DNA from 4 places in the Ruegeria sp. CL5 genome. Region 4 is predicted to be linked to each of the others. Evidence: riboswitches for the same ligand, from Rfam matches in the RefSeq annotation. Region 4 holds a riboswitch; each other region holds the start of a gene.

Region 1 (7,367 bases), on a different contig from region 4:
CCGCAGATAGCTGTGGCATCATCAAACGAAACTCTTCATGAACATCAGCACATTATGTTTTACCGATTCTGAGGAACCACTTCGTAACCCGGCTCTTCCGGCTCATCATCCTGCATTTCCGCGGGGAACCCCGGAGCACGGATATCCAGTCCTGTAGCTTCCTCAAGGCGTTTGATAATGTTAGGGGAAAGTTCCCGGTCACCGTAGCGAGCGATTCCGTCGTCGAAGATTTCCATCATCACCGGGTTTATCTCCAGCGGCACCCCGGCGCGGTCGGCGACCTCCTGAAACAGACCGATATCCTTTTTGACCAGATCCATGGTGAATGAAATATCGCGGGACCCATTCAGAATCACCTGGCTTTCCGTTTCGTGCACAAATGATGTGCCCGACGAAATTTTGATCGCCTCATAGGTCGTACCAAGATCCATCCCTGCAGCCTTTGCGGTCACCAAAGCCTCGGCGCAAGTGATCAGATTTGCAGTTGCCAGATAGTTTGTCAGCACCTTCAACACTGAGGCCGATCCCAGATCGCCTGTGTGCAAAACGCGGCGCCCCATCGTCGTCAGGAACGGCAGAATGCACTCAAATGTTTCCCGATCGCAGCCTGCAAAAATCGAAATATTGCCCGTAGCCGCCCGATGACATCCGCCCGATACCGGGCAATCAACTGCAGCCCCCCCACGTTCGATCACCGAAGCACCCAATCGTTTTACTTCCGCTTCGTCGGTGGTGGACATTTCCATCCAGATCTTACCGGATGTCACTTCGGACAGCATCTCCTGCATTACCGCGTCCGAGGCGGCAGGAGATGGCAGACAGGTAATCACAGCGTCACAATCACGCATCAATTGGGCGGGGCTTTCAGCTGCCTTCGCACCCTGCGCGACAAAACCGGACACAAGATCAGGGTTGAGGTCATGAACGGTCAGGTCAATCCCATTGCGCAGCAGCGAGCCCGACAATTTTCCGCCCACGTTTCCCAGCCCGATAAAGCCTACTTTCATATGACGCTCTCCCTATTCGTCTTTCGATGCACATGCCAACACGCCCGTTGACCTAAGTCATGCCGTCCAGCGACCCTCAGAGGTCGCTTTTTTGCCCCTGTACGCACAGTTGAGCGAGACTCGCTTGACAAGGGGGGTGATGCTGTCCCAAGAGCCAAGTGTTGGTGTCTGCAGCAGCAGATGAAAAGGGAATGCGTCAGCGGATTTTCCGTCAAACGCAGCCGCCCCCGCGACCGTGACCGGAGAGGGTGCCCAAGCCACTGGCGAATGCCGGGAAGGCGGGACATCCGACAGAGCACCGCTCTGACATCCGCAAGCCGGGAGACCTGCCAACGCCCGAAGATGAAACCGGACGGGGTGTTCCGGTGTGGGGCTTTAATCAGCCCACATGAAACCCCGTCCCCCACGAAGAGGATTTGGGGGGATGAGAGACATGACCGACACCACACCGGTCGAACTGCTAGTCTGCACCACCTGTCGTCGCGGCCTACCCGTCGAAGACGACGCCCAACGCCCCGGCACATTGCTGCACAAAGCGCTAGAACAGGCTGACCTGCCCGAAGGCATCACCTTGAAAGCAGTAGAATGCCTTTCAAACTGCGATGAGGGCTGTTCTATCGTGCTGCGTGGTGGACCTGATCGATGGACATTCGTCTATGAACATCTGAGCGAAACCGACCACGTCGAAACTATTGTCGAAGGTGCCACCAAGTATCTTCAAACCGAGGACGGTCTGGTCAAATGGCGTGAACGCCCAGAACACTTCCGCAAGAATTGCGCGGCCCGTATTCCCCCGATTGGAGCCCTGAAATGAGCAATCTCGAAAAACTCCCCGTCACCGTGATCACCGGCTTTCTGGGCTCGGGCAAAACGACGCTGGTCAAGCATTTGATGCAGAACCCGCAAGGCAAGCGCTTGGCTGTTGTAGTCAATGAGTTCGGCGATGTGGGTGTCGATGGCGATATCCTAAAATCCTGCGCAATCCCGGATTGCCCAGCAGAAAATATCATGGAACTGGCGAATGGCTGCATCTGCTGCACTGTGGCCGACGATTTCATTCCCACGATCGAGGCACTGATGGCGCTGGAACCGCGCCCAGATCACATCTTGATCGAAACCTCGGGCCTGGCCCTGCCTAAGCCGCTGCTTAAAGCGTTCGACTGGCCAGACATTCGCTCGAAAATCACCGTCGACGGCGTGATCGCTTTGGCCGATGCCGAAGCTGTTGCCGCTGGTCGGTTTGCACCCAATGTCGAAGCGGTAGACGCCCAGCGCCTTGCCGATGAATCGATCGACCACGAGACGCCACTATCGGAAGTGTTTGAAGATCAGATCTCCTGCGCCGACATCATCCTGCTGACCAAGCCCGATCTGGCTGGTCCCGAAGGTGTCGCCAAAGCCAAAGAGGTCATCGCGGCCGAAGCCCCTCGCCCCCTACCCGTCGTCGAAGTCGCAGAAGGTGTCGTCGACGTGCGCGTTGTCTTGGGCCTTGAAGCTGCCGCCGAGGACGACATGGAAGCGCGTCCCAGCCATCATGATGGTCATCACGATCACGAGCATGACGATTTTGAAAGCATCATCGTCGAACTGCCGGAACAGGCTGATCCGCTGGATCTGGTCACCAAGATCGAACGCCTGGCAAAGGAACTGAACATCCTGCGCGTCAAAGGCTATGCCGCGGTTCAGGGCAAGCCCATGCGCCTGCTGGTACAGGCCGTCGGCTCGCGGGTACGTCATCAGTATGACCGCCCGTGGGAACCTGGTGAAGAGCGCCGCTCGCGCCTTGTGGTCATCGCCGAGCATGATGATATCAAAGAGGCCGAAATCCGTGATATCCTTGTGGGTGTGACCGAGGCCGCCGAGTAAGATTCATGCACGTCGTCTTCCGCGAAAGCCACGGGTTAGAGGAATCCGAGACCCCAACCGATCTGGGCCAGAGCCCGGCGGACTTGGTGGTGCTGTCATTTTCTGACAGTGACCTTGGCGCTTTCGCGACGGGCTGGCATCGCGGTGGCGGGCCAGACGGGCGCATGCCAACCCTGCGGTTGGCCAACCTGACAGCTCTAAAACACCCCCTTTCTGTCGATACATATGTCGAACAGACGCTTGAGGGGGCCAAAGGCATCTTGATCCGCCTGATTGGCGGCGTGCCATATTGGTCTTACGGCTTGCAGCAGGTTCTGGCACTGGCACAGGCCAAGGGGATCGCATTGGCTGTCCTGCCTGCGGACGGGCGCGAGGATACGCGGCTGGATGAGTACTCCACCCTTCCCGTCTCAACCCTGCGGCGCTTGGCGCATCTGTGTGATACCGGCGGACAGGTTGCGGCACAGGCCGCGCTCGCGCAGATGGCACTGGCGGCGGGACTATATGCCGGTCCGGTGATGGGGGCAAAGACCATACCGGATTACGGCGCCTGGTGCCCGGATCGTGGCGTGATACCGGCGGACACAGCTTTTTCGGGCGATGCAAAACGCATTATCGTCACGTTTTACCGGGCCTACCTGACCTCTGCCGACACTGCCTCAATCGCGGCTTTGATCCGCAGTGTGCGATCGCGTGGATTCGAGGCCATTGGCCTGTTCGCCCCGTCGCTCAAAGCGCCAACCGCCGCAGACTGGTTACGTGAGACGATCGTGGCGCTGAAACCTTCGGCGATCATCAATGCCACCTCCTTTTCGGGCAAGGGCACATCAGGCACTTCACCCTTGGATGCTGCCAATGTGCCCGTCTTTCAGGTCGCCCTCGCGACCTCGCGCCGCAAAGCCTGGGCAGAAGCGGAACGCGGGCTTTCGCCTGCTGACCTCGCCATGCATGTGGTGCTGCCCGAGGTCGACGGGCGGATTAACGCGGGCATCGTGTCGTTCAAAGAGCCGGGCAAGCGCGATCCTTATCTGGAATATTCACGTTTTGCCCACCAGCCCGAACCTGACCGGATCGAAGCTGTCATCGATCGGGTCTCTGGCTGGCTGGACCTGCACGAAAAGCCCAGTTCGGATCAAATACCGGCGCTGGTTCTGTCGACTTACCCGGGTAAGGACTGGCAGATGGCGCATGCAGTTGGCCTTGATGCGCTCGCTTCTGCCGAAGCGATGCTGACCGATCTTCAGAATGAGGGATATGCAACCGCACCGGCCGAGCCGATTGCCGAAACCCTGCTGGGCGCCCGGATTTCGTGGTCATTGCAGGAATACCTGATGGCGCATGCAGAGCTACCCGATCAATTGCGCGCCGATCTGCAGACGGTCTGGGGAGACCCCGAGGACGATCCAGCGTTCACAGATGGAGCATTCCATTTCACGGCCCTTCGGCGTGGCAACGCTGTGGTTGCGCTGCAGCCAGAACGCGGCACGCCAGAGCTGCGAGAGGATGACTATCATGACCTTTCGCGCACGCCTCGTCACAGCTACGTCGCCTTTTACCTTTGGCTGCGCAAAGGGATAGGCGCGGATGCTTTGATCCATATTGGTGCCCATGGCACGCTGGAATGGCTGCCAGGTAAATCGGTCGCTTTATGCAATGAATGCTGGCCCGAGGTGTTGATCGGCGATCTGCCGGTGATCTACCCGTTCATCGTCAATGACCCCGGCGAAGCTGCGCAGGCCAAGCGCCGGATCGGCGCTGTTACGCTGGGCCATATCCCGCCCCCGATGAAAGAAAGTGGTACGCCGGATCGCATGGTTCGGCTGGAAGCACTGCTGGATGAGTTCTCGAACGCGGACGGTCTGGACCCCAAGCGCCGTGACCGGTTACAGGAAGATATCCGCGACGAGGCCCAGGCCATTGGGCTGGCAAGCGACCTTGGCCTCGATCAGGCCACCTGCATCGCCGAGGCGATCACGCGCATTGATCGATTTGTCTGCGATATCAAGGAAAGTCAGTTCGGCGACGGCCTGCACATCTTTGGACGGGTTCCAGATGTGACGGGTGATTTCAACCCCGCGCCTTCTGCCCAAGCTGAGCGCAATGCTCTGGTCGATGCGCTAGCTGGCAAACGAATCGAAGCCGGACCTTCAGGCTCTCCCTATCGCGGGCGCTCAGACGTGCTGCCTACTGGGCGGAATCTTTATACCACCGACCCGCGTTCTGTGCCCACGCGTGCGGCCTATACTCAAGGCGTCAAGCTGGCAGAGGAGTTGGTGCGTCGACACCTGCAGGAAGAAGGCGACTATCCTAAGGGGCTGATCGTCGACCTGTGGGGCTCGGCCACGATGCGCACCGCAGGCGAGGAATTCGCCATGGCGCTGCACTTGCTGGGTGTGAAACCGGTTTGGGACAAAGGCTCGGAGCGTGTTTCGGGCATCGAAGTGCTGCCGATCACCGACCTCAGCCGTCCGCGTCTGGACGTGACCTTACGGGTCTCGGGCCTGTTCCGTGATGTGTTCCCAACGCTTTCGGCGCTTTTTGGTCAGGCCGTACGGGCACTATCTGAACGGGACGAAGCGCCCGATTGGAACCCTTATGCCGGTCAGGAACCGGCAGCACGGGTCTTTGGACCGGCCCCCGGCAGCTATGGCGTCAACATGACCCAACTATCCGAAATCTACACCGATGAGGCCCGCTCAAAGGCGGGTGAGGCGTGGTTAGATGCCAGTTCCTTTGCACTGGAAGGTGAGCACATCACGAAGGACGTCGATGGCATTACGCGGCGTGTCGCCAATGCTGACAGCTTTGTACACCTCCAGGACCTGACCGAGACCGACCTGCTATTGGCGAATGACTATGCCACGCATGAGGCCGGGTTTGCTGCCGCCAAGAAAATCACCGGTGGTAACGCTCAGCTCTATCACCTGGACAATACCAACCCGGAAAATCCACGCGCCCGTACCTTGCCCGAAGAGATTAGCCGCGTGGTTCATGCGCGCGCCGCCAATCCAGGATGGATAGCGGGGATGCAGCGGCATGGTTTTCGAGGCGCGGCCGAGATCGCAGCGACGCTTGATCACATGGCCTCGTTTGCACATTTGTCTGGCACCGTCGCGCCGCATCTGTTCGATCTTTATCATGAAGCCACGCTTGGCGACGAAGGCGTCGATGCCTTTCTACAAGAGGCGAACCCGCGTGCGCATCAAGCGATGCAAGACCGTTTCCGCGCCTTGTTGGATGCTGGATTATGGAATACGCGCCGAAACTCGATCCGTGCCGGTTTGGAAGGTCTGGGATGAGCGCTCTCACCGACAAACCTGTCGTCCAAGGCTGGTGCCCCGGCGCCCATCGCCCGATGATGTCCGGCGATGGGCTGGTCGTGCGCGTACGCCCGCGGTTGGCGCGGCTTAGCGCTCAGCAGGCTTTGGGTCTGTGCGAATTGGCCGACCGTTTCGGCAATGGCACTATTGACCTGACCAACCGTGCGAACCTGCAACTGCGCGGCGTCAAGGAAGCCGACCACCAGCCGCTATTGGCCGAGCTGTCTGATCTGAACCTTCTCGATGCCGAGCCCGGCATCGAGATTAGACGGAATATTTTGGTCACACCGCTCTACCGTGCAGGTGATCTGACAGCGCGACTAACGCAGCATCTGATTGACCGCCTAGCAGAGTTGCCCTCGCTGCCCGCCAAGTTCGGGTTTGCAATCGATACGGGACCTGAGCGCATGTTAGCCGGAGACTCGGCTGACATTCGTGTCGAAACCGGCGAAAACGGCCTGATTCTGCGTGCAGATGGTGCAGAGACCGGGCGGACTGTTTCTGAATCTGATGTCATCGATCGACTGATCGAACTGGCAAAGTGGTTCTCTGACACCTATACGCCTGAGACCCGCCGAATGGCCCGCGTGATCTCTGCGCAAGACCTTCCGCTCGAATGGCAAGGCAGCCCGCCTGGCCCAATAAGTACCCCTCTCCAGCCTGGCGCTTGCGATTTGGGAACACTTTTGGGCGCGACGTTTGGGCAATTGCCCGCAGGCCCGCTCTCGAAACTGATCGAGAGCAGCGGTGCGTCTGCCCTGCGAGTTACACCGTGGCGGTTGATCCTGCTGGAAGGCGGAGCAGATACTCTCGCACCAGCCTTCGTCACAGACGGTACTGACCCGCTGATGACCACCGACGCCTGCCCTGGCATGCCGTTCTGTCCGCAGGCGCAAGTGGAAACACGAGAGATCGCGCGCGTTTTGGCGGCTCGAGTGCCCGGATCTCTGCATGTCTCGGGGTGTGCAAAGGGTTGCGCCCGGATGGGCCCTGCAGATGTCACCTTAGTAGGATGCAATGGACGATTTGACCTTGTCAAACAAGGCCGCGCAGGGGATGAGCCCTGCCAACGCGGCCTGACCGAAGAAAAACTTATGACCATGGACTTCACCTGATGCCCTATGAATACGAAACCGACGGCGCGGCGATTTACAAACAGAGCTTTGCCACCATC
Region 2 (7,367 bases), on a different contig from region 4:
AGCCTCAATGCAACCATCAGAAAGCGGAGGTGCTATTAAATCTGGAAAGCGATAGCTGCGGCTGTTAGTCACTTAAATTCACCGCTGGTTTCTTGCTGTTCTGAACAAAAGTAAAAATACAAAAACCGAACCTATGGAAGTCGTGACAATCCCTACTGGCAACTCCTGCGGCGCCAGCAAAAGCCTGCTGAGAATATCCGAACCGGTCAATAACGCAGCGCCAACAATCGCGGCAGTCGGTACAAGGTGGCTGTGCAAAGGTCCCGCAATTCCGCGGGCTATGTGTGGCACCATTAGGCCAACAAATCCGATCACACCCGCCACTGAGACAAAAACTGCAGTTGCCAAAGCTGCCGTGAAAAACATGCTGAATCTCAATCCCTGAACAGGGACCCCAAGAGTTGCTGCGGTTAAATCCCCCGTAAGCAGCGCGTCCAACCAACGACTGCGATACAGCGAATACGTTAGGATCAGGATCAGCCCAACACAAACAAGGGGAAACGTCTCCCAGCGGGCCAAGCCCAATCCACCTAACATCCAGAAGATCACCGAGTGGGCAGCGCGGTTGTCACCCGCAAATATCAAGTAATTGGTGATGGCCGAAAACAGGAATGAAACCGCCAATCCCGCCAGGATTAGTTTCTCTGGCGCACTTGTGCGCAAACCGTGAACCAGCGCCAATACAACGCCCGACGCGATGAGCCCTCCGCAGAAGGCGGCGAGTGGCAGTGTCCAGAAACCCAGCACATCTCCGGTTACGGTGATGACAAACACCGCACCTGCGGCGGCCCCCGAAGACAAGCCAAAGAGAAAAGGGTCGGCAAGATCGTTGCGAGTCGTGGTTTGTAGGACGACGCCAACGATACCAAGTCCGGCGCCTATCACAGCGGCGAACAATGCACGGGGCAACCTGAGATCAAACACGATCCGGTGCATCGGAGACATCTCGCCGTCGTCGATACCCGTGCCACGCATAATAGCAGTAAATGTCTCAGACACCGGGATCGAGGTAGTTCCGTAAATGGTGGATACCAGCACAAGGGCGGCCAAAATAGCCGCCCCCAGCAGAAGTGTTAGGCCAAATCGGCCCATATCAGTTGAGGCCCGGATGCATCGCTTGAGCCATTTTCGAAATCGCCTCAATATTTGCGGGGCCAGGTGTCAATTCTTCGTACCGCAAGCCGATCCAACGCTCATTCTTGACGGCATCTGTCTGCGACATCACCGGATGCTCTTGCAGGAATTTGAAGGTATCTGCTGCGCCGTTGCCGGTCTGATAATCCAGCAGCACCAGGAATTCGGGGTTAGATGCGGCCACGGCTTCCCAGGAACTACGCCCCCAGCTTGTATCCATGTCATGGGTGACATTCTCACCACCCGCCGCAGCAATCATAGCATCGGGAATGGCGAACTTCCCAGCAGTGAACGGTGCATCCGCCGGACCATCCAACAAGAAAACTCGAGGTTTCGGCAGCTCGGTCGTTTGCGCTTCGATCGCAGCCAATTCGTCTTTCCATTTGCTCACTAGCGCCTCGGCCTTGTCCTCGACCTGCATAACCTTGCCAAGACGCAGAACATCGTCAAACAGCAGGTCCATGCTGGACTCGGGGCGATCCTTGTCCAAATGCACACAGCTCTCTGTCAGGATCATGGTTTTGATCCCGAAGGGTTCCAATGTGTCTGGTGTCACATCCCCACCCGGTTTCATTCCATAATACCAGCCCGCGAAAAACAAATCTGGGTCCGCTGCGACGAGGTTCTCAACAGTGGGGTATTTCGGCGCGAGCTCCGGAATGTCACCCCGCAAGGTATCGAATTCCGGGCTGGTCTTGTACCAGCCGGTGATCCCGGTGAGGCCGATGATCTTGTCCTGTAGCCCCAAAGCAAAAGCCATATCCGTCATGTTCATGTCATGCACGACCAACCGTTCCGGCAACGTCTCAAACACAAGGGGTTCGCCGCAATTGTCCACGGTGACTTCCTGCGCTGCAGCGCTGCTTGCAATGGCAGTGACCAAAGCCACGGACCAGATGTGTTTCATCAATATTCTCCTGAGTTTATGTAGAAACAGTGGTTCTTCGGATATCAAGAGCCGGTATCACGCGACCCTCATGGTGAAAGCACAGATAATCCACGCCAAAGGTTTCACGGACCCGTTCGGGCGTCAGAACTTCGGCGACCGTGCCAAATCCGGTCAGGCGCGTGGATTTCATCAAAGCAACATGTGTGGCGAATTCAGGGATCATGACCAGATCGTGCACGATCATTACCACTGTGACCCCAAGATCGGCGACCAGCGATAGCATCCGCCCCTTTGCGTCTGGGTCCAGATGATTGGTGGGTTCATCGAGAAACAGCAATGAGGGGTTTTGTGCCAAGGCGCGCGCAATATGCGCACGCTGACGCTCGCCCCCAGAAAGCTGAGCCATCCTCTTTTCTGCCAATGGAGCCAGATCAGTGAGGTCAAGTATCTGGTTCAGTTCGCATGCATGATCTTCGGCCGAGCGATCTGCGCGAATGGGAATCTGACCCAATGCCACATAATCACGCAGTGACAGACGCCCGTCAGGAAATTCCTGCTGGCTGACAACGGCTATCATGCGGGCGCGTTCTTTTGCGGATAGGTGCTTGAGGCTTTGTCCATTCATACGCACATCCCCCAATGCCAGTGCCTCGGCACCACAGAGTAGATTCAAAAGCGTTGTTTTACCTGCCCCGTTCGGACCAGCGATCGCAAGAATAGCGCCTTCGTCCAAGGCGAACGAAACGCCTTGCAACAAGATATCTCCGTTAAGCGCGTAATATTCCAGATTTTCGGCAATCAGAAAGCTTTGCTTGGTCATAGCACTTCCTCAAGCTCAATACGCGGCAGGCGTGAGAGAGTTTTTGTGAACAATGCCCGTGGCCGATCAGAGGCATTTGTCCAACCATCGCCACTGCGCAGATACTGATGGGCAAATTCAACGATCGCGTCCAAATCTTCATCTGTAGAAATGTCACCAAATAGATATTGTGCTTTGCCAAGGGACTGAAAGCCGATGGTGGTTGGCCTTTCACAACCCGCCATACAATTCACAGAGCGGATCACAAATTCCCTCGGCAATCTATGCTTCAACGCCTGGGGTACTTTGTCTGCACTTTCGCCACTTCTGCAGCTCGCGCAGACAAGAAGGATATGATCAACATTGTTCGTCATCTCGCCACCGTTTATTGCGCAATTAAAGTTTTTGCAATGTTATATCGTAACGCTTTGAGTATTCTGAACACCGCGTTGGGCACCCCGCGTCGGCGGTTCACGTTGTCGACAATGTATTGATCAGCGATTTTCGCATTTCTCACTCCGCTTGTTTCCAAGCGCAGACGGAAGCTGCCAGTCGTGTGCACACGTGTGAAACGTGTCATCAATACCTCCTTCCAGGACGCCCCGCCCCGGGTTGGTTGAACAATTGATGGCAGGTCTCCTGACTTGCGGGTCCGCGCTTGGCCAACCTTCCCGACCCTTGGGGTCAGTGGCTATTTGGCATAGCTCACCGCTTACAGTTGCGGGGGCAGTTACGGAATTGGCGCCGCGTGGCATACCTCACCGTATTCCCTTTTCATCCCTCTGACGTATCGTTGGGAACCATCTGCTGCCTGAGTGCCCGAGATCAAGAAATGCGTCAATAACTTTCTGTAAGCTTAAGTCTTCGAAGGTAAGCCAACGCAACGCTAGTGAATACGGTGCCAACCGCGTCCATTTCGAAGTCGTAAATCAATTGATCCCACCCCACCAATTATTGACCGGTATACTTCATTCTGACGCGAAAACGGCTGTTTGAGATCGAAAGGAATGAGGCAATAAGGCTGCCATAAGTCACCTCATTTGAAAGAAAAACCAAAAAGGGTTAATCTGCGGGCATTTAGAAGGGGTTGGCTGTCAGATATATTTGTAGAGGTTAATTATTGCCTGGGCTTGCTCGGGAAAGGGGGTTCGTTGACACATTATTTGCCAAACACTTCACCTGAAGACGTGGTTGACGATATCATCGACCAGAATTTTGAAGCGATCGCGAAATGGAAAAGTCGAAGGTTAAGAGCGCAACATGGGCGTAGCCATGGGTGTGTCAAAGCCACTTTCACAATCCGGGACGATCTGCCGGAAAGGTTGCGCCATGGCCTTTTCGAAAAAGCAGCAAGTTATTCTGCAGCAGTTCGCTTTTCCAACGGTGCGCATCTGGATGATCGTAAAACCGATGCCCATGGAATGGCGGTCAAACTATTTGATGTGCCGGGCACCAAACTGATCGACGTCGAGGCACTTTCACAACTCAACATCTCGCAAATCAGCGATGAGTTCGACTTTGTTCTTGTCGATCGGGACACTTTCCCCAGCTACCTTTCCGACGATTATGAACGGCTAAGCAGCCTGATCGCCACACTGCAAGCCCTACAACACGCGGCAAATAAGCGTCGCAGCTGGTCATTGAAGCTGATCGTTCGAGGGTTGGTGGCCCTGTTTCGCGCATTTGCCACACAAAAAGGCAGGCGACGCCTTCAGACTGCGAGCGATTTTGCCTCGAACTACATGCAGTCGCCATTCGAGGCGCATTTCTGGTCAACGACGCCCTATCGGCTGGGGACTGACCTGACAGTACGATACCTCGCCCGCAGCGTTCGACATAAGGTAGCAACTAAACCGGTGGACGAGCATGACGGCATCAGCCTGAAACTCCGTCAGGACGTCGCCAGTGACGGCAATCGATTTGAGTTCTGTATAATCGAACCACCGCGTAACGATGGCGACTTCGATCCGCTCGATAACCGCGTCAGATGGGCCTGCGATCCAAAGCCAGACGCACCACTTGACCCGTTTCATCGCACGGTTACACCCATCGCAGATATTACCATCGAAAAAGATGCAGAATTTGATCCGCTCGATGGTGATACCCTGTCATTTTCGCCATGGCGTGTGACCGCTGAGCACAAACCTCTGGGCCCGATCAACGCAATCCGACTTAAGACTTACCTCAGCCTCGCCCGCGCCCGTTTTCCAAACCGATGATCAATTGGAGCCATTTAGATGCTGAATATTGATGATCTTATCAATCTTGGGTTCAAGATCGCACCACGCACGACAAGCTATATCTCAGCCATGAGGCTTGCGAATGCAGCGCGGGTGCACCGGCCGCGGCCCTATACATTGGGTGCGGACTATACCAGCTGGCCAGGCGTCTATTCCAACCGTTGGATTGGTCGTCACACAACGCCCGAAGATCCTTCGCCGATCCTGCCATCGGAAAGCGAAGTGGCCGACTTATTTCGCCGCAGAACACAGATAGATGGCAGCCCGCTTACCTTGTTGTGCCCGCAAGGCACGACCGTTCTATTCATCTCGGTCGCGCAATGGTTCACCGACAGCTTTCTGCGGACCTTCGGGCCAACCGGACCGTTTGATCAGACTGATTCAAACCACGAAGTCGATTTATGCCAGATCTACGGGTTGAACGATTTTCAAACTGATATGCTGCGCGAAAGAGACCCCGAAACAGGCGAAATGACCCACCGACTGGCGTTTCGGATGGACGACAATGGCGAGATGTGGCCGCCGAAGCTGTTCAAAAAAGATCAATCCGGTGGAGTTAAGCTGGCCCCGCCATTTGATGGCAGTCTCGCCGAGGGTGATAATGCCGCGCGGCCCCTGCATGATCCGTGCAAGCTGCGCAACTCCTTAAAACGCGCGCATCCCGAACTGACGTGCCAACAAGTCGATCAAAGGCTGCTTGATTTTCACGCAACCGGCCTGGACAACGGCAACGGCACGATCGGCTATACTGCCATCAACACATTGATGATGCGCGCGCACAATACATTTGCCGATCTTCTCTGGCGCGAGAAACGCGGCACTGACGGTTGGGATAAAGAGCGCGTGTTCCAAACCACGCGGTGCACTCTGATCGCGCTGCTGATCAAGCTGGTGATTGAGGACTATATCAGCCACGTGGCAAACATGCCTTTTCATCTGCCGGTCGGCGTCAACCGCTGGCAGCGTTGGCATCATTCAAACCAAATCGCGATTGAATTTAACTTGCTGTACCGTTGGCATTCAATGATCCCCGAGCGTTTCATCATCGACCGCGCTCAGGTCGAGCCGACTGGATTCCGGTTCAACCCTAGACTCGTCGAACAAACGGGACTTGAGGAAATGATCCGCTCTCTCTCGCGCCAACCCGCAGCCAGGATATCGCTGCGCAATACACCTGATTTTCTGTTCGAAAGGCCTGCAGAAGGTGTGCCCTCACCGGTCGAAGCAACGATTGCTCTTACACGCAAAGCACGACTTCCCTCGCTGAACGCCTATCGTCATCATTTTAAACGTCGAGTACACTCGAGCATCGCGGATCTTGTCGGGGATCAGCCCTTCGCCGACGAGCTAATCGCCGACCTGAGCAGAATGTATTGCAATGTTGACCGGATCGAGTTGTTTCCGGGCTTGTTCGCCGAGCAGCACAAGGGGACTGTCATTATGGGTGACTTGATGACGTCAATGGTGGGGTATGACGCGATCACGCAACTCATGAACAACCCAATGGTCTCAAAGAACCTGTACTCGGCCAAGACCTTTTCGCAAACGGGTCATCGGCTGCTGCTAAAAACCTCTTCATTTGCGCAGGTCGCTGAATTTGTTGGTCTGAATCTTGCCCAGGATGACTGTGCATTGGGCCGAAGGCGCTAGGCCGAAACCCCGGCATCATTCAGCTTGGCAAGACGTGCAGCAATCTCAGGGTCAACTGGTCGCAGACGGGCCAGATCTTCCAATGCTCGTTTCTCATACAGAGCAGCTCCCTGATCACGGGCCACCTGTATCGCCGTTCGGCACGCGGCCTCGGCCTCATCAGAAGCGTCTTCCTGCTTTGCCAGCAGCGCAGCTCTGATCCGGTTTAGCTCGGCTTCGTAATTCCGCTCTCCGGTTTGATCCGCAAATCTTAAACCAGCATCAACTGCTTCCAGACCTTGTGGGATTTGACCAAGCGCGAGTAAGCCACGCGCAAGTTCAGTATGGACAAGAACACCTGCCGCCTTGGCTCCAGTTGCATGCATTTTTTCCCAGGCCGATTGCAGCAAGGCGACGCCCTTTGCCGGTTCGCCCGAACGTATCGACGCACCCGCGAGATGCGCGGTTGCAACCGCGTTGTAAAATGGGCCAACACTGTCTCGCACGATCTTTGCAAAAGTCTTTGCCATATGCGGATAATCCGGATGATCGGTCTGCATGTAGATCTCGGTCTGCCAATGCATCGCATTTGCCACCGTCAGCGACTGCCCCAATGCCCCTGCAGCATCAACCGCACTTTTGGCGCGAGCCAAAGCACGTTCAGTATTCCCCAGGA
Region 3 (7,367 bases), on a different contig from region 4:
GCTTCGGAGAATTTCCAGCAAGCCCTTTCAAGCGAAATGTTCCAACTGCGGCCAGTTAAGGCCACGATTTGGACACTATTATGGCTATTATCTTTTATTGTTGATGTTACGATCCGCTATTGGGAGCTATCTGAACCATGGTGCCAGCCGAAAACTCGGTCGCTATCGTTATGCCTTGCCTGAACGAGGCGGCAACGATTTCTTCCTGTGTAATCAGAGCGCAACAAGCCTTGCAGATACTCGCTGAGCGATACCAGCTATCAGGCGAAGTAATCGTTGCAGACAATGGCAGCACGGACGGCAGTCAAGCCCTAGCTGAAAAGGCCGGTGCCCGGGTCGTAGACATTCAAGAACGCGGTTATGGCGCTGCCCTTATTGGTGGTTTTGCCGCAAGCGACGCCACATATCTGGTAATGGGCGACAGCGATTGTTCCTATGATTTCGTCGAAGCGGTTCCGATGATCGAACAGTTGATGAATGGTGTCGAATTATGCATGGGCAACCGTTTTCGTGGCGAAATCAAGCCAGGCGCAATGCCTTGGAAGAACCGTTATATCGGCAACCCGGCCTTGTCGGGCATTCTTAGAATTTTGTTTCGCACTGGTATCGGTGACGCCCATTGCGGCATCCGCGCCATCCGGCGAGAGGCATTGGAGCGGCTCAACCTATCTTCAACCGGGATGGAATTTGCTTCCGAGATGCTGCTGAAATCTGTGCTGCGGAAGCTGAATATAGCCGAGGTTCCTGTAACCTTGTCCCCTGACGGACGCGGCAGGGCACCACATTTAAATCCGTGGAGAGATGGGCTTCGGCACCTGATATACATGTTCTTGCTCAGCCCAACCTGGCTGTTTCTGGTGCCTGCACTGGTCCTGTTCCTCGCAGGATTTGCAATCACCGTTCTACTGCAACTTAGCGGAGATCAAGAAATGGCGCTGATCGGTGGCTTCAGGATCGGCGATCACTGGGCGGTTGCAGCGAGTGCAGCCATGGTCCTGGCCTTTCAGACGGTGGTGCTGTGGCTGGCGGCACTGATGTGCAGCTATCGGGATGGGCTTCGACTGCCAACAGAACGCGCTCGGGTATTGTTGGGATATTCGCGCTTGCAATATTGGATTCTGGCCGGGCTTGTCCTGACATTTGGCGGCTTGATATGGGCGGCCACTATCACCTCTAGCTGGATTGCCTCGGACTTTGCGGCATTGAACGAGATGCGCACGTTGATCGCTGCGTTCACGATGATTGTTATTGGGGTGCAAACTTTTTTTTCCGGGTTCTTGTTGTCTATGATTGCGGGCAATCGCTCGCGTCATTCAGCGGTTCTACCCGAACGAGGGAATGTCTCTGCCAATCCCGATCTAATGGCGTTGAACCAACCAACATGATCTTCGGCTGATCTGCCTATTCCATTGGATCTGATGGTTGCCGCCAACGCGCGGCATCCGATCGCAGCGTATCAGCCTTACACCGTTACAAGCTTCCCACGTCGGAGCTCGAGGGTCTCGGGCGCCAACGAGCGGCGGAACGCAGGGGCATGACTGACCAATAGAATCGCCTGAGGTAATCCCTGCAAAATTTCCAGAAGCCGTGCTTCATTCTTGGCATCAAGCGCGTTGGTCGGCTCGTCCAATAGTAACGCCTCAGGCTCCATCGCAAGTACGGTGGCAAGGGTCACCAACCGTTTTTCACCACCTGAAAGTTTATGCGTGATACGGTCGCGCAGATGCATCAAATCCAGATCGCTCAGCACTTTGTCAACGATGGCAAGCGCTTCGGTCGTGCTGCGCCCAAGATTGAGCGGGCCAAAAGCGATATCTTCCGCCACGGTCGGGCAAAACAACTGGTCGTCAGGGTCTTGGAACACCAATCCTATACGGCGGCGAACCTCGTGAAAGTCAGCCTCGACACACCTATCCTTACCAAAGATGTTCACGCGCCCAGAAGAGGGCGCTTGAAGGCCAAGGACAATGCGAAAAAGTGTGGATTTTCCTGATCCATTTGGACCTGCAATCGACAACCGTTGACCAGGCTCAAGCTGCAGCGACGCTCTGTCCAGAACCGGGGCGTGACCCGGGTACGAAAAGCAAATGTCTTCGAGCTTAAGGATCGTCATTGAAAATCCAGAATAAGAAGGCTGACACAAATCGCACACATCATCGTGGCAAACCAATAATCCCGTCGGGTCAGGTTAAATTCCTGCAACAACAGAAGCCGACCCGAAAACCCTCGGCACTTCATCGCGTCCAGAATGCGCTCGGAACGTTCAATGGCGCGGATCAGCATCATACCGACCAGATAACCAAAGCTGCGATAGGTGTGCCAGTTGGTGCCCGGTCGGAAACCTCTGACTTTCATCGCGCCGCGCAGACGCAGGTACTCTTCGCGCAGCACCTCGATATAGCGGATCGTGAACATCAACAGATGCACAAGCACCTCCGGGCAGCGAAGTTTGTGCAATGCATGACCTAATGTGACAGGCTCCATCGACCCTACTAGGACCATCAGCGCCAATATCACGGCGTTTGCCGTCAGCGCGATCTCAATGGCTTTCCAGAACCCCTGCCAGCTTGCCGCAAATCCAAAGAGGGTGAACATGGTGTCTCCGGGCATGGAGAATGGCAAAAGCACCAACATGAAGATGATAAAGCTGTCCATCATCGCCATACGTTTAAGAGTTCGGCGAATGGGCAACCGTGACATCAGCAACAGCCCGATCGAAACTGAAAGCGCGATCAACAATGAGGGGATTGAACTTAGTGCAACGGTGACGGCGGCAAAGAGACATGTTATCGCGATGCGCATCCGCGGATCCAAATCCGCGATCACCCCGTAGGGCTCAATCCCACCTGCCTCGGCCAGAGTTTTGGCCTGGGGTTCCAGCGCATGTGCCATCAGGCGGCCAACTTGCGACGTGCGGCGAAATAGAACCCGACACCAAAGAGACCAACGATATACCCGATGCCCCCCAAAATACTTTGCATATCGTTATGTTCGCGATAGGCGGCAATTTCTCGGCGCAAGGGGCGGGTTTCGTCGCGCACCACTTTAGCAATCGCGGCGCGTTCTTGATCGGACAGAGACGCAACCATCACGGTTCCAACGCTTGCAACAGTCGTCGGCTGAGCACCGATCTCCGCAACCTCAACGGCAACTCCCATGATTTCGGCCACCTCGTTTGCGGACATGGTCACTTCAGCCACATGGCCCGCGCCGAGATCGGCCTTGAAGGTATGCGCAACAGGTTTTGTGGGGATATACAAAAAGAACCCGTCTCCATCGGTAACGGTGTGACCTAGTTCAGCACCATCGGGGCCGTAGACGAAAACTTCCTGGTCGCTTGCCATATCGCCATTGGAGAACCCCAGCTCACCCTCGATCGCTTCGCCAGCGGGGAAAACCCCCGCGATGACCTTATGTGCGAGCGCCGAAATTGGTGTGAGCATCAGCGTGGCAATAACAACCAGTTGTTTCATGTTAAAACCGCCTTTTTGAACAGTTCCGGTTTCACCTTGCGCGCCAACATCACGGCAAACCCCGTAAGCATGGCTTCAATGCCCATAACCGGTATATGGGCGAAAAACACCAGCTTGGCCGCAGGCAGGAACGCGTCACCGGACATCGCCAGTGAAATGGCAACAAACGCGGTTGTGGCTGCGATTGAGAACGCCCCCCCGATACCGCCCCAAATCGCCCCCTGAATGGCCGAGCCTCGGGCGATGAGGCGGCCAAAGATCATCCAGGTCAGTACCGCCGGAAGGGCAATATTCAGCGCATTTATCCCAAGCACAGTCAATCCGCCAAATCCAAAGAATACAGCCTGTAACAGCAGCCCTACAAACAAAGCCGGAAAGGCGGCCCAACCGAGCAAAAGCCCGGCCAGGCCATTCAGGATCAGATGCACAGAAGATGGGCCAATCGGCACATGAATCAGCGAAGCAACGAAGAAACTGGCTGACAGAACACCCGCTGTGGGAATGCGATCCAGATCCAGCGACCTCAGCCCCATTGCAATCCCGCCTGCAGCAGCGATCGCACCGCCGATTACGACAGGGTTCGAAAGAGCACCATCTACAATGTGCATAAGGGTTTACTCCAGATCCCAGGCGCGGATCCAGATCACGGCATCCTGGCTCAGCTCTTTACCTTCATGCTCGGTTTTCGGACCAGAGCCCAGAGCGGCGAAACCCCAGTAACCGGCTTTGGGTACACCAAAACTGAAATAGCCATTCTCGTCCGAAATCGCTACCAGCGCACCACCTGGCAGCGGTGACACCGTCGGTGCAGCGGCGCCCGTGCCTTTGAGGTCAGGGGCGGCGGCGATGTATTCGATCTCAATCTCGACCCCTGCAACTGGTTTGCCATCGCTCAGCACGCGACCCGTGAAAGTTGAGCCAGCAATGATGTTGTAGGGCTTGTTAAGCGGCAGGATTTCTGTTGCCAGACCTTGCGGCTGATCCCAGTCGGTGGGCAGTTCATTTCGGTTCAGATAGGCCTTGGTGATCTGCTGGATATAAATATCCTCAGATTCTTCGTAGTAAGGCGCAGGAACGGTCACCACCACATAGTCGCCCGAACGCTTCACCGGGACCGAGCCTTTGAACGCCTTGGCGCTGTTGTCTGGGCCGTCAAATGTGGTTTCTTCCAATGTGTCCAGCAGATCGGTTTTATTGCCGTTGTGGATCACATAAAATTCTTCCGGTTTTTCAAGCGTCATCACATGACCAGCTTCAAACGGGTGCCAGAATATCAGCTTTACCGGCACATCACCGGGTCGCTCGATCATCGTGTTTTCTGTGTATTCCATTAGGAAATGAGCGCTCGCAAACGCAGGCATCACTGCAGCAGCTGCTGCTGCCAAAAGCAATTTCTTCAAAACTCAGTCCTTCTCAGGTCGCGCCTTCCCCGGCACATATTTGGTTTTGACTTGGGGAAGGCCCGCGTCCGTTCGTCGACCGAGACAAACGGATAAGGCGCACACCCCGTCGCCGACAATGAGCACCCTTTCCGAGGGCGCGTGTTCGGCAGGTCTCCTGACTTGCGGGTCAAAGCGCTATGCTGGCCTTCCCGGGATATCCCAGTGGCATTGTCAGCCGCGCTCGCCGCTTACAGTTGCGGGGGCAGTTGCAGATTTGGCGCGAAGAGCACCGCACTACATTCCCTATTGCTTCCAGGGGAATCCCCCGGAACCGAACATGGCGTGTTCATGCCAGAACATGCAAAGCACGGTCAACAATCGTTTCCGTCACTAAGCGGGCCATTTGCGAAATTAGAGTACCCACATTCGCTCGACCAGCATCGGATCGATCCTGACAGCTTCTTCACAGCCGTATTACAGCCATCTTATCTTGCGTCATGTCATGCATGGTGTAGCCGATACCGCCGGTGTTGTACCCTGATTGACGGCGACCCGCGAATGGCATCCAGTCGACCCGAAAAGCAGTATGATCGTTCACCATGACGGCCGTGGCGTCCAAATACCGCACGGCATGCATTGCTGTATCCAGGGATTTGGTAAAGACCGACGCCTGAAATGCAAAAGGAAGAGCGTTTGCAGCTTCGTATGCAGCACTAAGATCATCATATTCATAAACACAAACGACCGGCCCGAAGATTTCGGAGGTGGACACGCTCGCATCAGCGGGTGGGTTTAGAAGGACAGTCGGAGCATAGGTCGTTCGGCCCAGCCGTTTACCCCCTGTCATTACGCGGGCACCTCCCGCAACCGCTTCGTCTACCCATTGTTCTACTCGATCAACTTCACCCGGACGGATCAGTGGCCCACATTCCACGCTGGCGTCACGGGCATCACCCACCTTCAGCGCTGAGGCGGCTTCTGCCAACTTTCGAGCGACCGTTTCCGCCATCCCTGATGGAGCAAAAACACGCTGAACCGAGACACAAACTTGACCGGAATGATAAAATCCACCCTTGGTCAACAAGGGGATCATGGCATCAATGTCCGCTGTCTCATCGATGATAACTGGCGCCGCTCCGCCGTGCTCCAACGCGCATCGCGTCCCCGGCGCCAGCTTCGAGCGCAGCATCCAACCGACACGTGCCGATCCGATGAAAGAAAAGAATCCGACACGCGCGTCCGTGATCATCCGTTCAGCTACATCATTTTGGCAAATTGTCAGATGGCACCACTCCTTTGGTAGGCCAGCCTCGTACAGGATGTCGACAAATGCTTCGCATGACAGTGGTGTATCAAGTGCCGGTTTGACGAGGACCGGGCATCCAGTGGCCACAGCCGGCGCCACCTGATGTACGATCAAGTTCAACGGATGGTTAAACGCGCTTGCGGCAACCACTACGCCGATAGGTTCACGCTGTGTAAAGGCAATCCGACCCGATCCTGCCGCCGTCAGATCCATCGGTATTTCCCGACCCGCCATCTGACCGATCTCATGGATACACAGCTCGACACCATCAATGGCACGCGTCACTTCGATGCGCGCGTCAATCAAGGGTTTGCCACCTTCGCTGGCGATTAGCATCGCAAGGTCTTCCGCGCGGCCGGACATGATCCGAGCTGTATTCTTCAGAACCTCAATCCGCCTGTAAGCAGGCAACCAAGCGCCTCGATCACGGTGCAGACCGTGTGCCACATTCAACATGACATTGATATCGTTCCAGCTTTTAACCTCGACACTACCGATTTTCTCAAGATCAAACGGGTTCAGAACTTCAACAACATTACTCATATCAGACAGACCTTCGCCGCAAGCTCATCAATGAGAACGCGTTGGTTTTCACTGTAATCGACCGGCAAGTCGATCAGATGCACACCACCTGCTTCAAACGCTTTTTCAAAGGTTGGCACCAGATCTTCTGTCCTTTCGACCCGATGACCCGTAGCACCATAGCTGTTAGCGTATTGCACAAAATCAGGATTCTTAAATTCCAATCCCCAATCATCAAACCCCGCATCCGACTGCTTCCAACGGATCATTCCGTACGAGCTGTCATTCAGAACAGTAACAACAAGATTGAGGCCAAGACGAACGGCGGTTTCAATCTCCTGGCTGTTCATCATGAACCCTCCGTCACCGCAAATGGCCATAACCCTACGCTCAGGATATAGCTTCGCTGCCATCATGGCCGAAGGTAAGCCTGCCCCCATGGTCGCAAGCGCGTTGTCCAGCAGAACCGTGTTGGGTTGATAGGCCTGGTAGTTTCTGGCGTACCAAATTTTGTAGATACCGTTGTCCAAAGCGATGATATCGCAGTCCCCCATGACTTTACGTGTGTCAGCTACAAACCGCTGGGGGATGACCGGAAAGCGCGGATCATCAGCGCCTTCTGATGTGTGTAGATCGGTCTCGTTTTTGACCCGCTGGAAGTAACTTCGGTCAAATTCCAAAGGT
Region 4 (7,367 bases):
CTCGATCACACCGCCCGGACCAGTTTTGAGAATATCGTGGGACATGGGAAGCAGCGCCAACTGATCCACAGCGTCACCCTTAGCCAAAATTTTGCCGCGCCACAGCAAAACACATGTCGCTGATGGGTCAGCATGGGCCTGCGCCAATTTGTCCGCATCGCCTCGCAGCAATCCTGCCCGGTCCAGCCCAGAGCCGCCAAAAGTTACCTGTTCTGCGCGTTTCATGCCTGTCATTCCTGTATTTGCGCAAAGGGCTGCCATGTCTTGACCACCGGTGCAACGGGGTATTCACAGATCAATATTTCTTACGCCGTCGAAAGACCGCAGCAATGCCTCGGAATTTGCACTAATTACAACTCATAGTGAAGTTTGCGTTACACAATCATCCAGAAGTAAAAATATTGAAAGCCGAAGTTTTCCCGCCTCAAAATCGAGATTTCAAAGGTCGCGCGCACCTTCGGATCCTGGCGACCTCTGATCTTCATATGCACATGACGTCATACGACTATTATGCCGATCGCCCCGATCCTGATGTCGGCCTCGCCCGCACCGCAAGCATGATCCGGGTCGCCCAAGAACAGGCGGAACGCAACGGGGCGCTGGTTTTGCTATTCGACAATGGCGATAGCCTGCAAGGTACCCCGTTTGGCGACTGGGCGGCCGAAGCCGTGCCAGCCCAACACCCTTTGCCCAAGGCGTTCAATATCCTGGGGTATGATGCAGTCGGATTGGGCAACCACGATTTTGGATTTGGACTAAAGTTCATCAATCTCATCACAGGTCAGTTCGAGTGTCCGGTTGTTTGCAGCAACATGAAAAGCAACACTCCCGATCAGGGCTGGGTGTCCCAAGCAATTCTGCAGCGCACAATCAGTATCGGGGGAGAAGATGTTCCTATTAGCATAGGTGTTCTTTCTGTCCTGCCACCTCAGACCGCGCGGTGGGAAGCGCATATGCTGCGGGATGACGTGCAAATTGCCGACATCCTAACCGCAGCACAACGTACAGCAGCAGAACTGCGCAAAGATGGATGCGATTTGGTCGTCGCGCTGGCTCATTCAGGCCTCGGTTCGGCAGAGGCACAGCCAGAACTGGAAAATGCCGTTATTCCGCTTGCGGCTCTGACAGGCATTGATGCAATCGTTGCTGGCCATACACACCTGACTCTGCCGGGCGCGGCGCATGTCGGTTTGAAACATGTCGACAGCAATCGCGGACTTGTAAATGGCAAACCGGTGGTGATGCCGGGTTGGGGAGGTTCACACCTCGGCCTCATTGATTTGACACTGGGACGAGATATTGACGGCTGGCACATCGTCAAGAGCGAAGCCGAATTACGCGCAGTCAATCAAGCAAAATCGCCGGTGACCGATTGCCCGGAGTTGGCGCAGTTGTTTGCCCAAGGCCACACAGCAACACGCGCCCGCGCAGCCAAGCCCGTCGGCAATGTCCCACACCCTTTACACAGCTATTTTTCGTTCTGCGCCCCTGATCGTGGGTTGGCGCTTATCGCAACCGCTCAAGCTGCAGCGCTTCGGCCGTACCTATTGAGTACTGAATGGGCAGACCATCCCGTCCTGTCAGCCGCCGCCCCGACCAAATTCGGAGGCCGCGCAGGCACTCGATTTTATACCGATGTCCCGGCGGGCAGAATCTCGGTACGCAATGTGGCTGATCTGTGCGTGTTTCCAAACGAGTTGCGCGCCACTTTTATCACCGGGGAACAGGTTCGTGACTGGCTTGAGATGTCCGCCGGACTGTTCAATCAGCTTTCGCTGAATGATCCCGTCAACCTCATCGATCCTCTGCGGGCGGGGTATTATTTTGATGTACTGCATGGCGTGACCTGCCGGTTCGACCTGTCTCAACCCGCTCGTTTCGATGCAACCGGACGGATCACAGATCCCGGCCATAGCCGCGTTCGCGATCTTACATTTCAAGGGCTGCCTATCGCCCCCGATCAAAGGTTTGTTGTTGCACTCAACAATTATCGCGCCAGCGGGGGCGGTCATTTTCCTGTCGACTTTCAAGCAGATCAGATCAACCTGCCGTCGCTGCGCATTCACGAAATCCTGTGCGACTACATCTCAGGAAGATCGCCCCTCGACCCATTGGAACAAGCTCCTCAGCCGTTCTCGTTTGTGCCGACCCAAAGCCGCGGAGCAATTCTGACCACCGGTCCCGGCGCGGACAAATACCTGGAAGAATTGGCGGATTATGATCCCCAGATACTGCCCCGTGATACCGATGGGTTTATGCGCATTCATCTGACCTTCTGACGGGTTGCCATTTTACAGCCGGAGGCCTATATCGATGTTCGAGAGGTTGGCGCGGGCGAGCGCCTCGCCAACCTGGTCAGGTCCGGAAGGAAGCAGCCACAACGAGCCCCGCTTGGGTCGATGTCCAACCTCTCACTTTGAACCCATTAGCCGTAGGAGGGCGTTTATGATTGTAGCAATGACCCTTCGGGCAGACCGGTTCTGATTCTTTTTTCCAGCTGACTGCCTGAATACCTCACCTGCGAATGCGCGTTCGCCATTCGACAGGATTGTTGTTTCTGATCACAGGCAGACACATGTCACTTTCCTTATCGGACCTCGGATGGTCCTCTCACTTTGCAGCTCAGCATGCGGCTGAGCCGTCTCTTCTCCCCTTTCGCATCGCAGCCGTTCACCGGGATCGGTTGATCGGGTTGAGTCCAGAAGGCGAGACTCACCTACTCTCCCCAGACCAACCAACTGGTGCTTTTGCCGTCGGAGATTGGGTGCTGACCGATGAAAACAAACGCATACGCAGTGTTCTGGAACGGCGCAGCCTGCTGCAGCGCCGGGCTGCGGGCACAGGCGTCGCAGCACAGTTAATCGCGGCCAATGTGGATGTGCTGTTCATCGTCAGTTCCTGCAATGCCGACTTCAACCTGCCCCGACTAGAGCGCTATCTTGCGCTGGCCCATCAGGCAGGCAGCTATCCGGTGATCGTTCTGACCAAGTCGGACACCTGCGACAACGCAATTGCTTATGTCGAACAGGCCCAGTCACTGGCCCCGTTTTTGACAGTTTTGGCCGTAAATGCCTTGGATCAGTCCGATATCGAACAGGTCCTGTCGTGGTGCCCGAAGGGGCAGACCAGCGCCCTGGTCGGATCGTCTGGCGTTGGCAAGACGACACTCGCCAACGGGATGACTGGACAGGATCAAGCCACCGCAGGCATTCGCGAAGATGATGCGCGTGGCAGGCACACAACAACAGCACGTGCGTTACATCGAATGAGCAACGGAGGTTGGTTAGTCGATACACCCGGCATGCGTGCGTTACGCCTGTTGGACGCGCAAGAGGGTGTGGACGAGGTATTCTCGGACATCTCTGACCTGAGCCTGAACTGTCGATTCTCAGATTGTCAGCACGACACCGAGCCCGGCTGTGCGATACAGGCTGCAATCGAAACCGGGGCACTTGATCCCGCACGGCTGGACCGATGGCGCAAGCTGCGTCGCGAAGATCAGCACAATTCGGCTTCGGTGGCGCAGGCACGCGCACGCGATAAAGCGTTTGGAAAAATGGTGCGCAGCGTGATGCACGAGAAAAAATCCCGCAAGGGACTTTGACCTTTCTGGGCACCGGTTACCGGTGCCTAGCTTTTCAGGAGATCAACCGGGGCCAAACGGCAGCGTTTCGCCGGGCAAACGCGCCGATATGGCCGACTTCGGATAACCCGAATTCATTTGCCGAAAGCAGATGGCGCCGCGCACCTGAACCATAGAGATCGGCAAGCCGCCAAACCGCCTGGGGGGGCACAACCTGATCATCCTCAAAGGCGAATATGTCAACTTGCCTGCCCATGTCGGCCCAGCGGTTTGCCGGCAAGGTGTCTCCGATTTCGGGTACATAACTTTGGGGCGCTGTGCACCATTTGCGCCATTGCCAGTAAACTCGGGATGGCAGATTTGTTCCAAAACCCAAAGCCTTTCCGGGCAAATACCCGAGCGCAAGTACCGCCAGGGGCGCATGACCGTACCAGAACAACGTCGCCAAAGCGCGGTAAGGCCAAGGATGATCCTTCAGCGTTACCAGACCGGAACAGACACAGATCATCCTGTCGATCTGATCGATATCGGGTTGGATCGGACCAAACATCCCGCCCAAAGAATGCCCAATACTCCAAAGCTTAGCCTGTGGAAACCTCCGCCGCATTTCGGTCCGTGCAGCCGGTATGTCGATCAGCGCCCAATCCGCCATGGTGACACGCGATTGCTTTTGTGAGCCTGTCAGAGAGTGACCAAAATCCCTGTAGTCATAGGTTAGGCAGGCCATTCCGTGCGCTTCTGCGAGCCATCTTGCGAAATGCCGGTAGTAATCTCTGGGCACACCGGTTGCACCGTTGATCACAACAACTTTGTCCGGTTCTGCGACAGGGTGATAGAGCCGTGCCGACAGTATTGCCGGGCCGGACTGAAACTGAATGTCCTCGGTGACAACCGCTTCCTGTGTGTCCAACATGGTGCCCTCTGAAATCAACTGAACCGATCAGTTCACCCAAGGCGCGCCGAGTCAAGGTTGACGTGGCTGGACCGTGCGTCACATGCCATCATCAATCTTCTTGACTCCCGAACGATTGTACCGCTAGCGATGACGTGATGGTTCTCGCGCCCAACCGGGCCGGGATGAAAAGGGAACACGGTGCGGTTCTGCCCGGATAAAACCGGAACGAACCCAGTCCGAGACTGCCCCCGCAACTGTAAGCGGAGAGCGATGACGAAATGCCACTGGCCTTGAAGGTCGGGAAGGTCGGCAAAGCAATGACCCGCAAGTCAGGAGACCTGCCATCAAATCGAAACTGAAACTCGGGCGGGGTGTCCGGGCAGGGCAAGACCGCATGCATGCTGTCCCTCCTGATTGATGCCCCTGCCCTGCGCGGAGGGCGCATGAATGATCTGGAAGACCAACACGCATAAATTCTCGGCAACAATTTGCCAACGGACCGGGAAAAACTGCCCCGCTTTGGCACGACTGGCACGGGCACTGGCCACTTCGGTTGGAAAAGCTGGCCCCACGACCACCGCAGGATTCGGAATCGAAGGAAGCTGCGATTTGACTCATTGCGCCAGTGGGTGCACCGCCCGATTTCGCTCCGGTCCCGAAGAAACCCGAGTGTTCTGTGATGCGGATTCAGACGTCGCGATCGACCATCTGGACAGTTATGCAGACCTGATGTTTGGCACGGACTCGCACCCCATCCCTGGAGGCACCTTGTCCCGACCGCCTTGCGCGATGCTGGAAGTGTTAACCCTGGGCGGAAGTACTCGGGCGCAGGCTGAATACCGTCCGTCGGCTTGATCGCTATTCGGCTACCAAGACACTGGCAGGCGCAGTCGCCCAGCGCAGCTGCGCGTCGGTTTCAACTGCACATGGGCGTATCGCTCGCAACCTTTTCAATGCCTCGTCCGGGTGCTCTCCACACTCGACCATCAAGCGTAATACAGCCATACCAGAGCGGCCACATCCGCCTTTGCAGTGGATTAGTACTCGGCCTCCACCCGACAATGCGTGGCGAGCAGACTCGCTGGCATCCACCCAGCGCATATCAATGTCGTCGGAGGGTATACCGTAATCCTCGACTGGCAGATGAACCCAGCGACAAGCGCGGCTGCGAACATCGGCCCCAAAATCCCTGGCGCCATCAAGGATCATCTCGACCTCGGTAGTCATTGACAGAATAAGGCCGGGCTTCCATCCGGCAACCGCATCAAGATCACCGGAATAGTCTCCTCCTCGCCCTGGCATTGAAGTTAACGCAAGCGTGCCCCCGCCCACTTGAAGTGCATGGATAACAATCTGAGCCATTCTACGCTCCCCCCGAAACGCTGATCAGAAAATCTTTCTGGCTGGTCTTAGACTGTACGATATTAACCGCGTCGGCCAGCAATCCAAAATGAAAATCCTCGCGGCTTGCTGTGGACGCGGACAGCGGGGCCCTCTACGCTGCGGCATAACTCGAATCCGACAGAGCAGACATGACCGATACGCCAAGCCCCGCCTACCAGGTTCTTGCCCGCAAATACCGTCCTGAAACCTTTGCCGATCTGGTCGGTCAGGACGCGATGGTACGCACACTGAAAAACGCGTTCGAGGCGGACCGGATCGCTCAGGCCTTTATCATGACCGGCATCCGTGGCACCGGTAAAACAACCACAGCCCGGATCATCGCGAAGGGGATGAATTGCATTGGGCCTGATGGCGAAGGTAAACCCACCACCGAACCCTGCGGTCAGTGCGAGCATTGCGTCGCCATCATGGAAGGCCGCCACGTCGATGTGATGGAGATGGACGCCGCCAGCCGGACTGGTGTGAACGACATCCGTGAAATCATCGACAGTGTCCGCTACCGTGCCGCCAGCGCACGCTACAAGATTTACATTATCGACGAGGTCCACATGCTATCGACCAGCGCTTTCAACGCGCTGCTCAAGACGCTTGAGGAACCACCCGAGCATGTGAAATTCATCTTCGCCACGACCGAGATCCGCAAGGTCCCGGTCACGGTTTTGTCGCGCTGCCAACGTTTCGATCTGAGGCGGATCGAACCCGAAGATATGATCGGCCTGTTGCGCAAGATCGCTGAATCCGAGAATGCGCAGATCGCCGATGACGCATTGGCGCTAATCACCCGAGCCGCCGAAGGATCCGCCCGTGACGCAACCTCGCTGTTGGATCAGGCGATTTCGCACGGTGCGGGTGAAACCAGCGCAGATCAGGTGCGCGCCATGCTCGGGCTGGCGGATCGGGGTCGAGTGCTGGATCTGATGGACATGATCCTGCGCGGTGATGCGGCCGGTGCTTTGACCGAACTTAGCGGACAATATGCAGAAGGTGCTGATCCTCTGGCTGTGCTCCGCGATCTGGCTGAGATCACCCATTGGGTTTCAGTGGTCAAAATCACCCCTGATGCCGCCGAAGATCCAACCGTTTCACCCGACGAACGTGCCCGAGGCCAACAGATGGCCGAAGCGCTGCCAATGCGTGTTCTGACCCGCATGTGGCAAATGCTGCTCAAAGCTCTGGAAGAGGTCTCGGCTGCACCCAACGCCATGATGGCCGCAGAAATGGCTGTGATCCGCCTGACCCATGTGGCCGACCTGCCAAGTCCGGAAGAACTGATCAAGCGCTTAAAGGATGCACCTCCACCCCCCAATGGCGGGCCAGGATCGGGCATCGGAGTGCCAGGCCAGGCGAGCCCTGCGCCACAGGCCTCTGCCAGACCGGCCTATACCTCTTCGGCCATCGGTGGGAATGCAGGCGGACCGAGTGCTGCTCTGGCTCAGGACGTACAGGCAGCACTAGCGCGGTATCCCACTTTTGAACATGTGGTTG

What was found. A riboswitch is a leader RNA that binds a small molecule or an ion and turns the genes downstream of it on or off. The one in region 4 is predicted to bind cobalamin.
Region 1: linked by a shared signal. The riboswitch ahead of ACR0IU_RS03310 (DUF1636 domain-containing protein) and the one ahead of ACR0IU_RS10635 (hypothetical protein) in region 4 are both predicted to bind cobalamin.
Region 2: linked by a shared signal. The riboswitch ahead of ACR0IU_RS07750 (DUF1636 family protein) and the one ahead of ACR0IU_RS10635 (hypothetical protein) in region 4 are both predicted to bind cobalamin.
Region 3: linked by a shared signal. The riboswitch ahead of ACR0IU_RS20190 (DUF4198 domain-containing protein) and the one ahead of ACR0IU_RS10635 (hypothetical protein) in region 4 are both predicted to bind cobalamin.

The regions. Positions count from the first base shown of each region.
Region 1 is NZ_JBQFPS010000001.1:668,803-676,169, forward strand. It holds gene ACR0IU_RS03305 (NAD(P)-dependent oxidoreductase) at 60-1,007, opposite strand; cobalamin riboswitch at 1,153-1,355, shown strand; gene ACR0IU_RS03310 (DUF1636 domain-containing protein) at 1,441-1,821, shown strand; gene cobW (cobalamin biosynthesis protein CobW) at 1,818-2,873, shown strand; gene cobN (cobaltochelatase subunit CobN) at 2,879-6,172, shown strand; gene ACR0IU_RS03325 (cobalamin biosynthesis protein CobG) at 6,169-7,308, shown strand; gene ACR0IU_RS03330 (precorrin-8X methylmutase) at 7,308-7,367, shown strand, end outside.
Region 2 is NZ_JBQFPS010000003.1:358,612-365,978, forward strand. It holds gene ACR0IU_RS07735 (iron ABC transporter permease) at 79-1,092, opposite strand; gene ACR0IU_RS07740 (ABC transporter substrate-binding protein) at 1,094-2,041, opposite strand; gene ACR0IU_RS07745 (ABC transporter ATP-binding protein) at 2,058-2,843, opposite strand; gene ACR0IU_RS07750 (DUF1636 family protein) at 2,840-3,196, opposite strand; cobalamin riboswitch at 3,435-3,642, opposite strand; gene ACR0IU_RS07755 (catalase family protein) at 3,974-5,041, shown strand; gene ACR0IU_RS07760 (peroxidase family protein) at 5,060-6,712, shown strand; gene ACR0IU_RS07765 (ATP-binding protein) at 6,709-7,367, opposite strand, start outside.
Region 3 is NZ_JBQFPS010000015.1:18,822-26,188, forward strand. It holds gene ACR0IU_RS20165 (glycosyltransferase family 2 protein) at 138-1,385, shown strand; gene ACR0IU_RS20170 (energy-coupling factor ABC transporter ATP-binding protein) at 1,463-2,113, opposite strand; gene cbiQ (cobalt ECF transporter T component CbiQ) at 2,110-2,892, opposite strand; gene ACR0IU_RS20180 (cobalt ABC transporter permease) at 2,892-3,473, opposite strand; gene cbiM (cobalt transporter CbiM) at 3,470-4,081, opposite strand; gene ACR0IU_RS20190 (DUF4198 domain-containing protein) at 4,088-4,873, opposite strand; cobalamin riboswitch at 5,004-5,206, opposite strand; gene ACR0IU_RS20195 (aldehyde dehydrogenase family protein) at 5,319-6,704, opposite strand; gene ACR0IU_RS20200 (acetolactate synthase large subunit) at 6,701-7,367, opposite strand, start outside.
Region 4 is NZ_JBQFPS010000005.1:137,542-144,908, reverse strand. It holds gene nudC (NAD(+) diphosphatase) at 1-225, opposite strand, end outside; gene ACR0IU_RS10655 (bifunctional 2',3'-cyclic-nucleotide 2'-phosphodiesterase/3'-nucleotidase) at 363-2,279, shown strand; RNA gene ffs (signal recognition particle sRNA small type) at 2,319-2,417, shown strand; gene rsgA (ribosome small subunit-dependent GTPase A) at 2,576-3,604, shown strand; gene ACR0IU_RS10640 (alpha/beta hydrolase family protein) at 3,639-4,496, opposite strand; cobalamin riboswitch at 4,618-4,838, shown strand; gene ACR0IU_RS10635 (hypothetical protein) at 4,926-5,333, shown strand; gene ACR0IU_RS10630 (protein-tyrosine phosphatase family protein) at 5,337-5,840, opposite strand; gene ACR0IU_RS10625 (DNA polymerase III subunit gamma/tau) at 6,011-7,367, shown strand, end outside.